Regions from separate parts of the Pseudoalteromonas sp. NS-SX12 genome, predicted to be linked through region 1. Evidence: predicted binding sites of a transcription regulator. Region 1 holds the regulator's gene; the other holds the start of a gene.
What was found. Region 1 encodes NrdR, which represses ribonucleotide reductase genes. Its sites were predicted from a motif close to AAACACNANATNTNGTGTTT; they were not measured.
Positions count from the first base shown of each region.

Region 2: nrdA (class 1a ribonucleoside-diphosphate reductase subunit alpha) is a predicted target of NrdR. The motif match lies at 1,585-1,604, and genes of this name have one in related genera.

Region 1 is NZ_CM170634.1:1,777,839-1,781,263, forward strand. Features, by position in the region: gene AC2IOM_RS08290 (patatin-like phospholipase family protein) at 1-561, shown strand, start outside; gene glyA (serine hydroxymethyltransferase) at 761-2,017, shown strand; gene nrdR (transcriptional regulator NrdR) at 2,088-2,537, shown strand; gene ribD (bifunctional diaminohydroxyphosphoribosylaminopyrimidine deaminase/5-amino-6-(5-phosphoribosylamino)uracil reductase RibD) at 2,542-3,425, shown strand, end outside.
Region 2 is NZ_CM170634.1:2,421,809-2,425,233, forward strand. Features, by position in the region: gene nrdA (class 1a ribonucleoside-diphosphate reductase subunit alpha) at 1-1,455, opposite strand, end outside; gene AC2IOM_RS11200 (HAD family hydrolase) at 1,857-2,531, opposite strand; gene ubiG (bifunctional 2-polyprenyl-6-hydroxyphenol methylase/3-demethylubiquinol 3-O-methyltransferase UbiG) at 2,533-3,243, opposite strand; gene gyrA (DNA gyrase subunit A) at 3,398-3,425, shown strand, end outside.

The sequences.
Region 1 (3,425 bases):
AGTTTGATGTATGACACCTTAGATAGCATTAGTTTTCCAACCCAAGGTAATCGACTACGTGTTTATTATGGGCGTTTTAAAGAGGCGTATGACGATCGCCTTGATCCAATCGACAGTCGCTATGCCAGTAAATACAAAATTGATTGGCGCGGCGCTTTTTCTATTCGCCACCACGGCTTAGTTGGCACAGCATCGTATACCAGTTATGAATCAGACGGTACATTTACCGTTAATACTGAGCGCTTGGGTGGCTTTTTAAATTTATCAGGTTATGGCAAAAACGTGTTAAACGGTCCTAAAAAAGCGTTTGGTGCAGTGATTTATCAATACGATTTAGGCCGCGATATGCTTAATATGACTAGCATGCCACTTTACCTTGGTGTGAGTGCTGAAGTAGGTAATGTGTGGGATATTCAACAAAGCGTCGATTTATCTGAGCTTATTTTTGCCAGCAGCTTGTTTGTTGGCACCGATACACGCTTTGGCCCAGCTGCATTTGGTTTTGGCGCAACCGACGATGGCGAATCCAGCTTTTTTGTATCATTAGGCAAACACTGGTAGTTGTATAATTAAATTTAATGAATGGTTTGTATTGTATTTTAAATATTTATATTTCGATTTAAAAATATCATTAAAAATACACTGTGAAAAATTTTCAATCCCTGTTTAAATAACTTCACATATACAAAGTAGGCAAGGGCGCTTTTTAAGCGTACAATACGCCCTTTATCCCACAACCATCTTCTATTTAGGAGTAACCATGTTAGAACGTAGCATGAATATCTCGGATTTTGATCCAGAACTATTTGGCGCAATGGAAAAAGAAAAGCAGCGTCAAGAAGAGCACATCGAACTTATCGCGTCTGAAAACTACTGTAGCCCGCGTGTACTTGAAGCACAAGGTTCTCAGTTAACTAACAAATACGCGGAAGGTTACCCTTACAAGCGTTACTACGGTGGTTGTGAGCACGTTGATGTTGTTGAGCAATTAGCAATTGATCGCGCTAACGAATTATTCGGTACAGATTACGCAAACGTGCAACCGCACGCAGGTTCACAAGCAAACGCGGCAGTATTCCAAGCGTTACTTCAGCCGGGCGACACTGTTTTAGGTATGAGCCTTGCACACGGCGGTCACCTAACTCACGGTTCACACGTAAACTTCTCAGGTAAAACGTACAACGCAGTTCAGTACGGCCTAAACGAAGAAACTGGCGAAATCGACTACGCACAAGTTGAAGCGCTAGCACTAGAGCATAAGCCTAAAATGATTATCGGTGGTTTCTCAGCATACTCAGGTATTGTTGATTGGGCTAAATTCCGTGAAATCGCAGACAAAGTAGGTGCTTACCTTCTAGTTGATATGGCACACGTTGCCGGCCTTGTTGCTGCAGGCGTTTACCCAAGCCCTGTACCATTTGCACACGTGGTTACGACAACAACACACAAAACATTAGCGGGTCCTCGTGGTGGTTTAATCGTGTCTAACTGTGGCGACGAAGAGATTTACAAAAAGTTAAACTCTGCGGTATTCCCAGGTGGTCAAGGTGGTCCTTTATGTCACGTAATCGCTGCTAAAGCGGTTGCATTTAAAGAAGCACTAGAGCCAGAGTTCAAAGCATACCAAACACAAGTTGTTAAGAATGCGCAAGCTATGGTTGAAGTATTCAAAGCACGTGGTTACGACGTTGTTTCTGGTAAAACAGACAACCACCTATTCTTACTTGATCTAATCAACAAAGATATCACAGGTAAAGATGCGGACGCAGCACTTGGTAATGCTTACATTACAGTTAACAAAAACTCAGTACCAAACGACCCACGTTCTCCGTTTGTAACGTCTGGTCTACGTATTGGTTCACCTGCTATCACGCGTCGTGGTTTTAAAGAAGCAGAAGCAAAAGAGTTAACTGGCTGGATCTGTGATGTGCTAGACAACATCGAAGACACAAAAGTACAAGATGAAGTACGTGAGAAAGTAAAAGCAATTTGTGCGAAACACCCTGTTTACGCATAATGTTTTCTCATTGTTAACATGATATGATAAGGCCGCTTTTTTGCGGCCTTTTTTCTTTCGAGAGTTGTTTATGCATTGTCCTTTTTGTACAGCCAATGACACCAAAGTTATCGATTCACGCTTAGTAGGTGGTGGTCATCAGGTTCGCCGTCGTCGCGAATGTAATGAATGTCACGAACGTTTTACTACCTTTGAAGGTGCTGAGCTTGTTATGCCACGTGTAATCAAGCAAGACGGCAGCCGAGAACCGTTTAATGAAGACAAACTTCGCAATGGTTTGCATCGTGCGCTAGAAAAGCGCCCTGTCAGTACAGAACAAGTAGAAGAAGTAGTACACCAAATTAAATCGCAATTGCGTGCAACAGGTGAGCGCGAAGTTGACAGTAAAACGGTCGGCGAATTTATTATGGAAGCGCTGAAAAAACTCGATAAAGTTGCTTACGTACGTTTTGCTTCTGTTTACCGTTCATTTGAAGACATTAAAGAATTTGGCGAAGAAATCGCACGCTTAGGTGAGTAATCAGATGCACAACAATCGCTTTTCTGAATGTGATCACAAATATATGGCGCGCGCCATCGAGCTTGCAAAACGCGGTCGATTTACCACCACGCCTAACCCCAACGTAGGTTGCGTTTTAGTTAAAGATAATCAAATCATCGGTGAAGGCTTTCATATTCAAGCGGGTGGCCCTCATGCCGAAGTGCATGCACTGAAAATGGCTGGCGATAACGCTAAAGGGGCAACCGCGTACGTCACGCTTGAGCCGTGTTCGCATTATGGCCGCACGCCGCCATGTGCTGAAGGCCTGATCAAAGCAGGCGTTAGCCGCGTTGTTGCTGCTATGGTTGATCCAAACCCAGAAGTCGCAGGTCGCGGTTTAAAAATGCTCGAAGATGCCGGAATCGAAACCGATTTTGGCTTATTAAACGATGAAGCCGAAGCACTCAATTTGGGCTTTTTAAAACGCATGCGCACCAACTTGCCTTATGTACGCTGTAAATTAGCGGCAAGCCTTGATGGCAAAACGGCACTTGAAAATGGTGAAAGTAAATGGATTACCAGTAGTGAATCGCGCCGCGCTGTGCAAGATTTACGGGCAGAAAGTTGTGCAGTACTGTCAGGGGCAGATACTGTTATTATCGATAATGCGAAATTAAATGTCCGTCCTGATGAATTGACAGATACTGATGCAAAACACAGTGCTCGCCAGCCAATCCGCGTGATTATTGATTCGCAAAACCGACTAACGCCGGATCTCGCGTTATTTCAGCAACCATCTAAAATAATTATTGCACGAACAACACTTGATAAATCGCATACTTGGCCGCATTTTGTTGAACAAGTAGTGGTTGAGCAAAACAATAGCAAAGTAGATTTACGCGCTTTATTGTCATTGTTAGCTGAGCG
Region 2 (3,425 bases), 640 kb from region 1:
AGCAAGTTCTGCTAATTCGTCTAATTCATCAAGTGATTTAATCGCACCAAGGTTGAACGCAGAAAGCGTACACAATGCAATTTCACCTTCTTCGTCCATTACGTGTTTTAATGGCTTAGTAGGAAGCGCAATTTCTAGACACAGGTTAGACTGACGAATTGGTGCTACTTTTGAATCAAACGGGCTATGTGTATTTGTGTGGTCTACGTTTTGTAGGTAAATACGACCTGTGCTTGCACGCTCTTGGGCAAACATAGAGAATAATTCAATCGCTTTAATACGTTTTTTACGAATTGATTCATCTTGTTCGTATTGTACGTATAAGCGCTCGAACTCATCTTGATCTTCAAAGAATGCATCGTAAAGACCAGGCACGTCTGACGGGCTGAACAGCGTAATGTAATCGTCTTTAATTAAACGCGAATACATTACTTTGTTAAACTGAACGCCGTAATCTAAGTGACGAACACGGTTGTCATCAACACCACGGTTGTTTTTAAGCACCAGTAGGTTTTCAACTTCTAAGTGCCATAACGGGTAGAATAGGGTTGCCGCGCCACCACGTACACCGCCTTGTGAACAGCTTTTAACTGCCGTTTGGAAGTGCTTGTAGAAAGGAATACAGCCAGTGTGGAATGCTTCACCGCTGCGAATTGGGCTACCTAGTGCGCGAATTCGACCTGCGTTAATACCAATACCAGCACGTTGGCTTACGTATTTTACAATCGACGATGACGTTGCATTAATTGAATCTAGACTATCGTCACATTCAATCAGTACGCATGAACTGAATTGACGTGTAGGGGTACGCACACCCGCCATAATTGGCGTTGGTAATGAGATCTTAAACGTCGATGTCGCGTCATAAAAACGTTTTACATAGTCTAAACGCGTGTCTTTCGGATATTTCGAGAATAGACATGCTGCAACTAAAATATAAAGGAACTGCGCGCTTTCATAAATCTCACCGGTAACACGGTTTTGCACAAGATATTTACCTTCTAACTGCTTAACAGCAGCATAGCTAAAGGTAAGATCACGAGAATGATCAATATATGCGTCAAGCTCTTCGATTTCCTGCAGGCTATAGTCGGCAAGTAGATGTGGATCATACTTGTTCATTTCAACCATCTTAACCATATGATCATATAGTTTCGGTGGCTCAAATTTACCATAGGCTTTCTTACGCAAATGGAAAATTGCCAAACGCGCAGCAAGATACTGATAATCTGGTGTTTCTTTCGAAATTAGATCAGCAGCAGCTTTGATAATGGTTTCGTGAATATCTTCTGTACGGATACCGTCGTAAAACTGAATGTGTGATTTTAGTTCTACTTGCGATACAGATACGTTATTTAGGCCTTCTGCTGCCCATGCAATAACGCGGTGAATTTTGTCTAGGTCAAGCGGTTCCTTGCGACCGTCACGTTTACTGACTGAAAGCTCTTGGTTCATAGTTATGCCTGCAATTTCCTTCAAACGAGCAAAAAATTTTTATTATGTCGAAATATTAAACTGGACTTTTGTCCTATTATTTAAGCGCACGGCTCAGGCGAAATTACCACTAGTGCTCGTTTTTCGCTTAGCTACTAGATATGGTGTCGCCATCACAGATGATCACAAGATAGAGGGGTATGCGTCTTTTTTCAAGGCCTAGAAAAGCGAGATAATTTGTGATCAATTTTTTACTAACTAGTCTGTTAGCATCCACTAACTTGTTAAGTAAAGTGTATTTGGTCCATGTGAAAAAACAACGAAAAAAACACGATAAAAAAAAATATTTAAAATTTATTTGTTGCAAATTCACAAGGTATTGTTTTTGGGTCCGAGATTAAAATAACCACTATATCTAGTGGTTATTTTTTATCAAAGCAACTAGATATATGGTTAAGCAGTGAGCAGGCGTTGGTAAAGCTAAAGTCAGATTGCCAGCTTGAAACAGGGTTGCCATTTAAATATCCCCAAAGCGCCGAAGCTGTTTTCATCCCCGCAGATTTGCCAGCAATGATATCGCGCTCATCGTCACCGATATAGATGCAACACCTAGGATCAACCTTCATTAATTCACAGCTGTAAAGCAAAGGATCAGGGTAGGGCTTGGCGCGTTCAAGTGTGTCACCCGATACAATATTTTTGCAGTTTGCAAATTGTGTGATTTGCGCAACAAGGGGGTTAGTTAAGTGCTTTGGTTTATTTGTCACAATCGACCAAGGAACTGCGTGCTCATCTAAAAACGTAATTAGTGGCACAATACCTTGGTAAAAACTGCTTTTACACCATAAATTGTTCGCGTAATAAGTAAGAAACGCTTCTTTTAAATGTGTGTGTTCGTCGTTTGAGAAATGTTGCCATTCATCACCAAAACCAAGTTTGAGTAATGCAAGCGTACCGTTAGAGGCCTGCGTACGATATGTTTCTGCACTTATCGTCGGTTTATTATGTTTGGCCAACACAAAGTTAAGCGCAGCACCTAAATCATCCGCACTGTCGATTAAGGTGCCATCTAAATCAAACAATACTGCTTGATACATTTTATGCTAACTTTTCGAAATGGATCATATAGTTAACTGACACATCGTTGGTTAAACTATACGTTTGACCAAGCGGATTGTAACTTAACCCTTTCATAACGCGCGCTTTAAGGCCGTATTTTTCAGCCCAATTAATTAACGTTGCAGGCTTGATGAATTTGTCGTGGTCGTGCGTGCCTTTTGGCACAATCTTAAGTAAGTGCTCAGCACCAACAATGGCAAATAAATACCCTTTAAGTGTTTTATTTAGCGTTGACATAAATACATGACCACCGGGCTTGACCAATGTTGCTAATGATGCGATTACCGATTCAGGATCCGGTACATGCTCAAGCATTTCCATACACGTAACAACATCAAATTGCTGAGGGTTTTGCTCGGCAAAATCTTCAGCGGTCACTTTTTCATAGTTAAGGGAAACGCCCACTTCTAATGCATGTAATTTAGCAACATTTAAGGGCTCTTCACCCATATCAATGCCCGTCACTTGCGCGCCTAGCTTAGCCATGCTTTCAGCTAATATACCGCCACCGCAGCCAACATCTAATACATTTTTTGAGAAAATGCCTTGGCTATATAAGTTAATAAAGTCTAAACGAAGCGGGTTTATTTCGTGTAGTGGTTTAAATTCACCATTAAGGTCCCACCAACGGTCGGCCATGGCTTCAAATTTTGCAATTTCACTTGCATCTACATTTTGTTGAACGGTCATAAAAAGCATCCAGAGTGATTTGAGGGCATTATAAAGGGATTTTTTATAAAAAGACTACCGCTTACAACCTGTAAATAATGATTTTTTGTGTTAGCATGCTTTGGTTATAAAAATAATAACTGAATTAATACACGATTGAAGGAAGAGAAATCGGATGACAGATCTCGCCAATGAAATCCTTC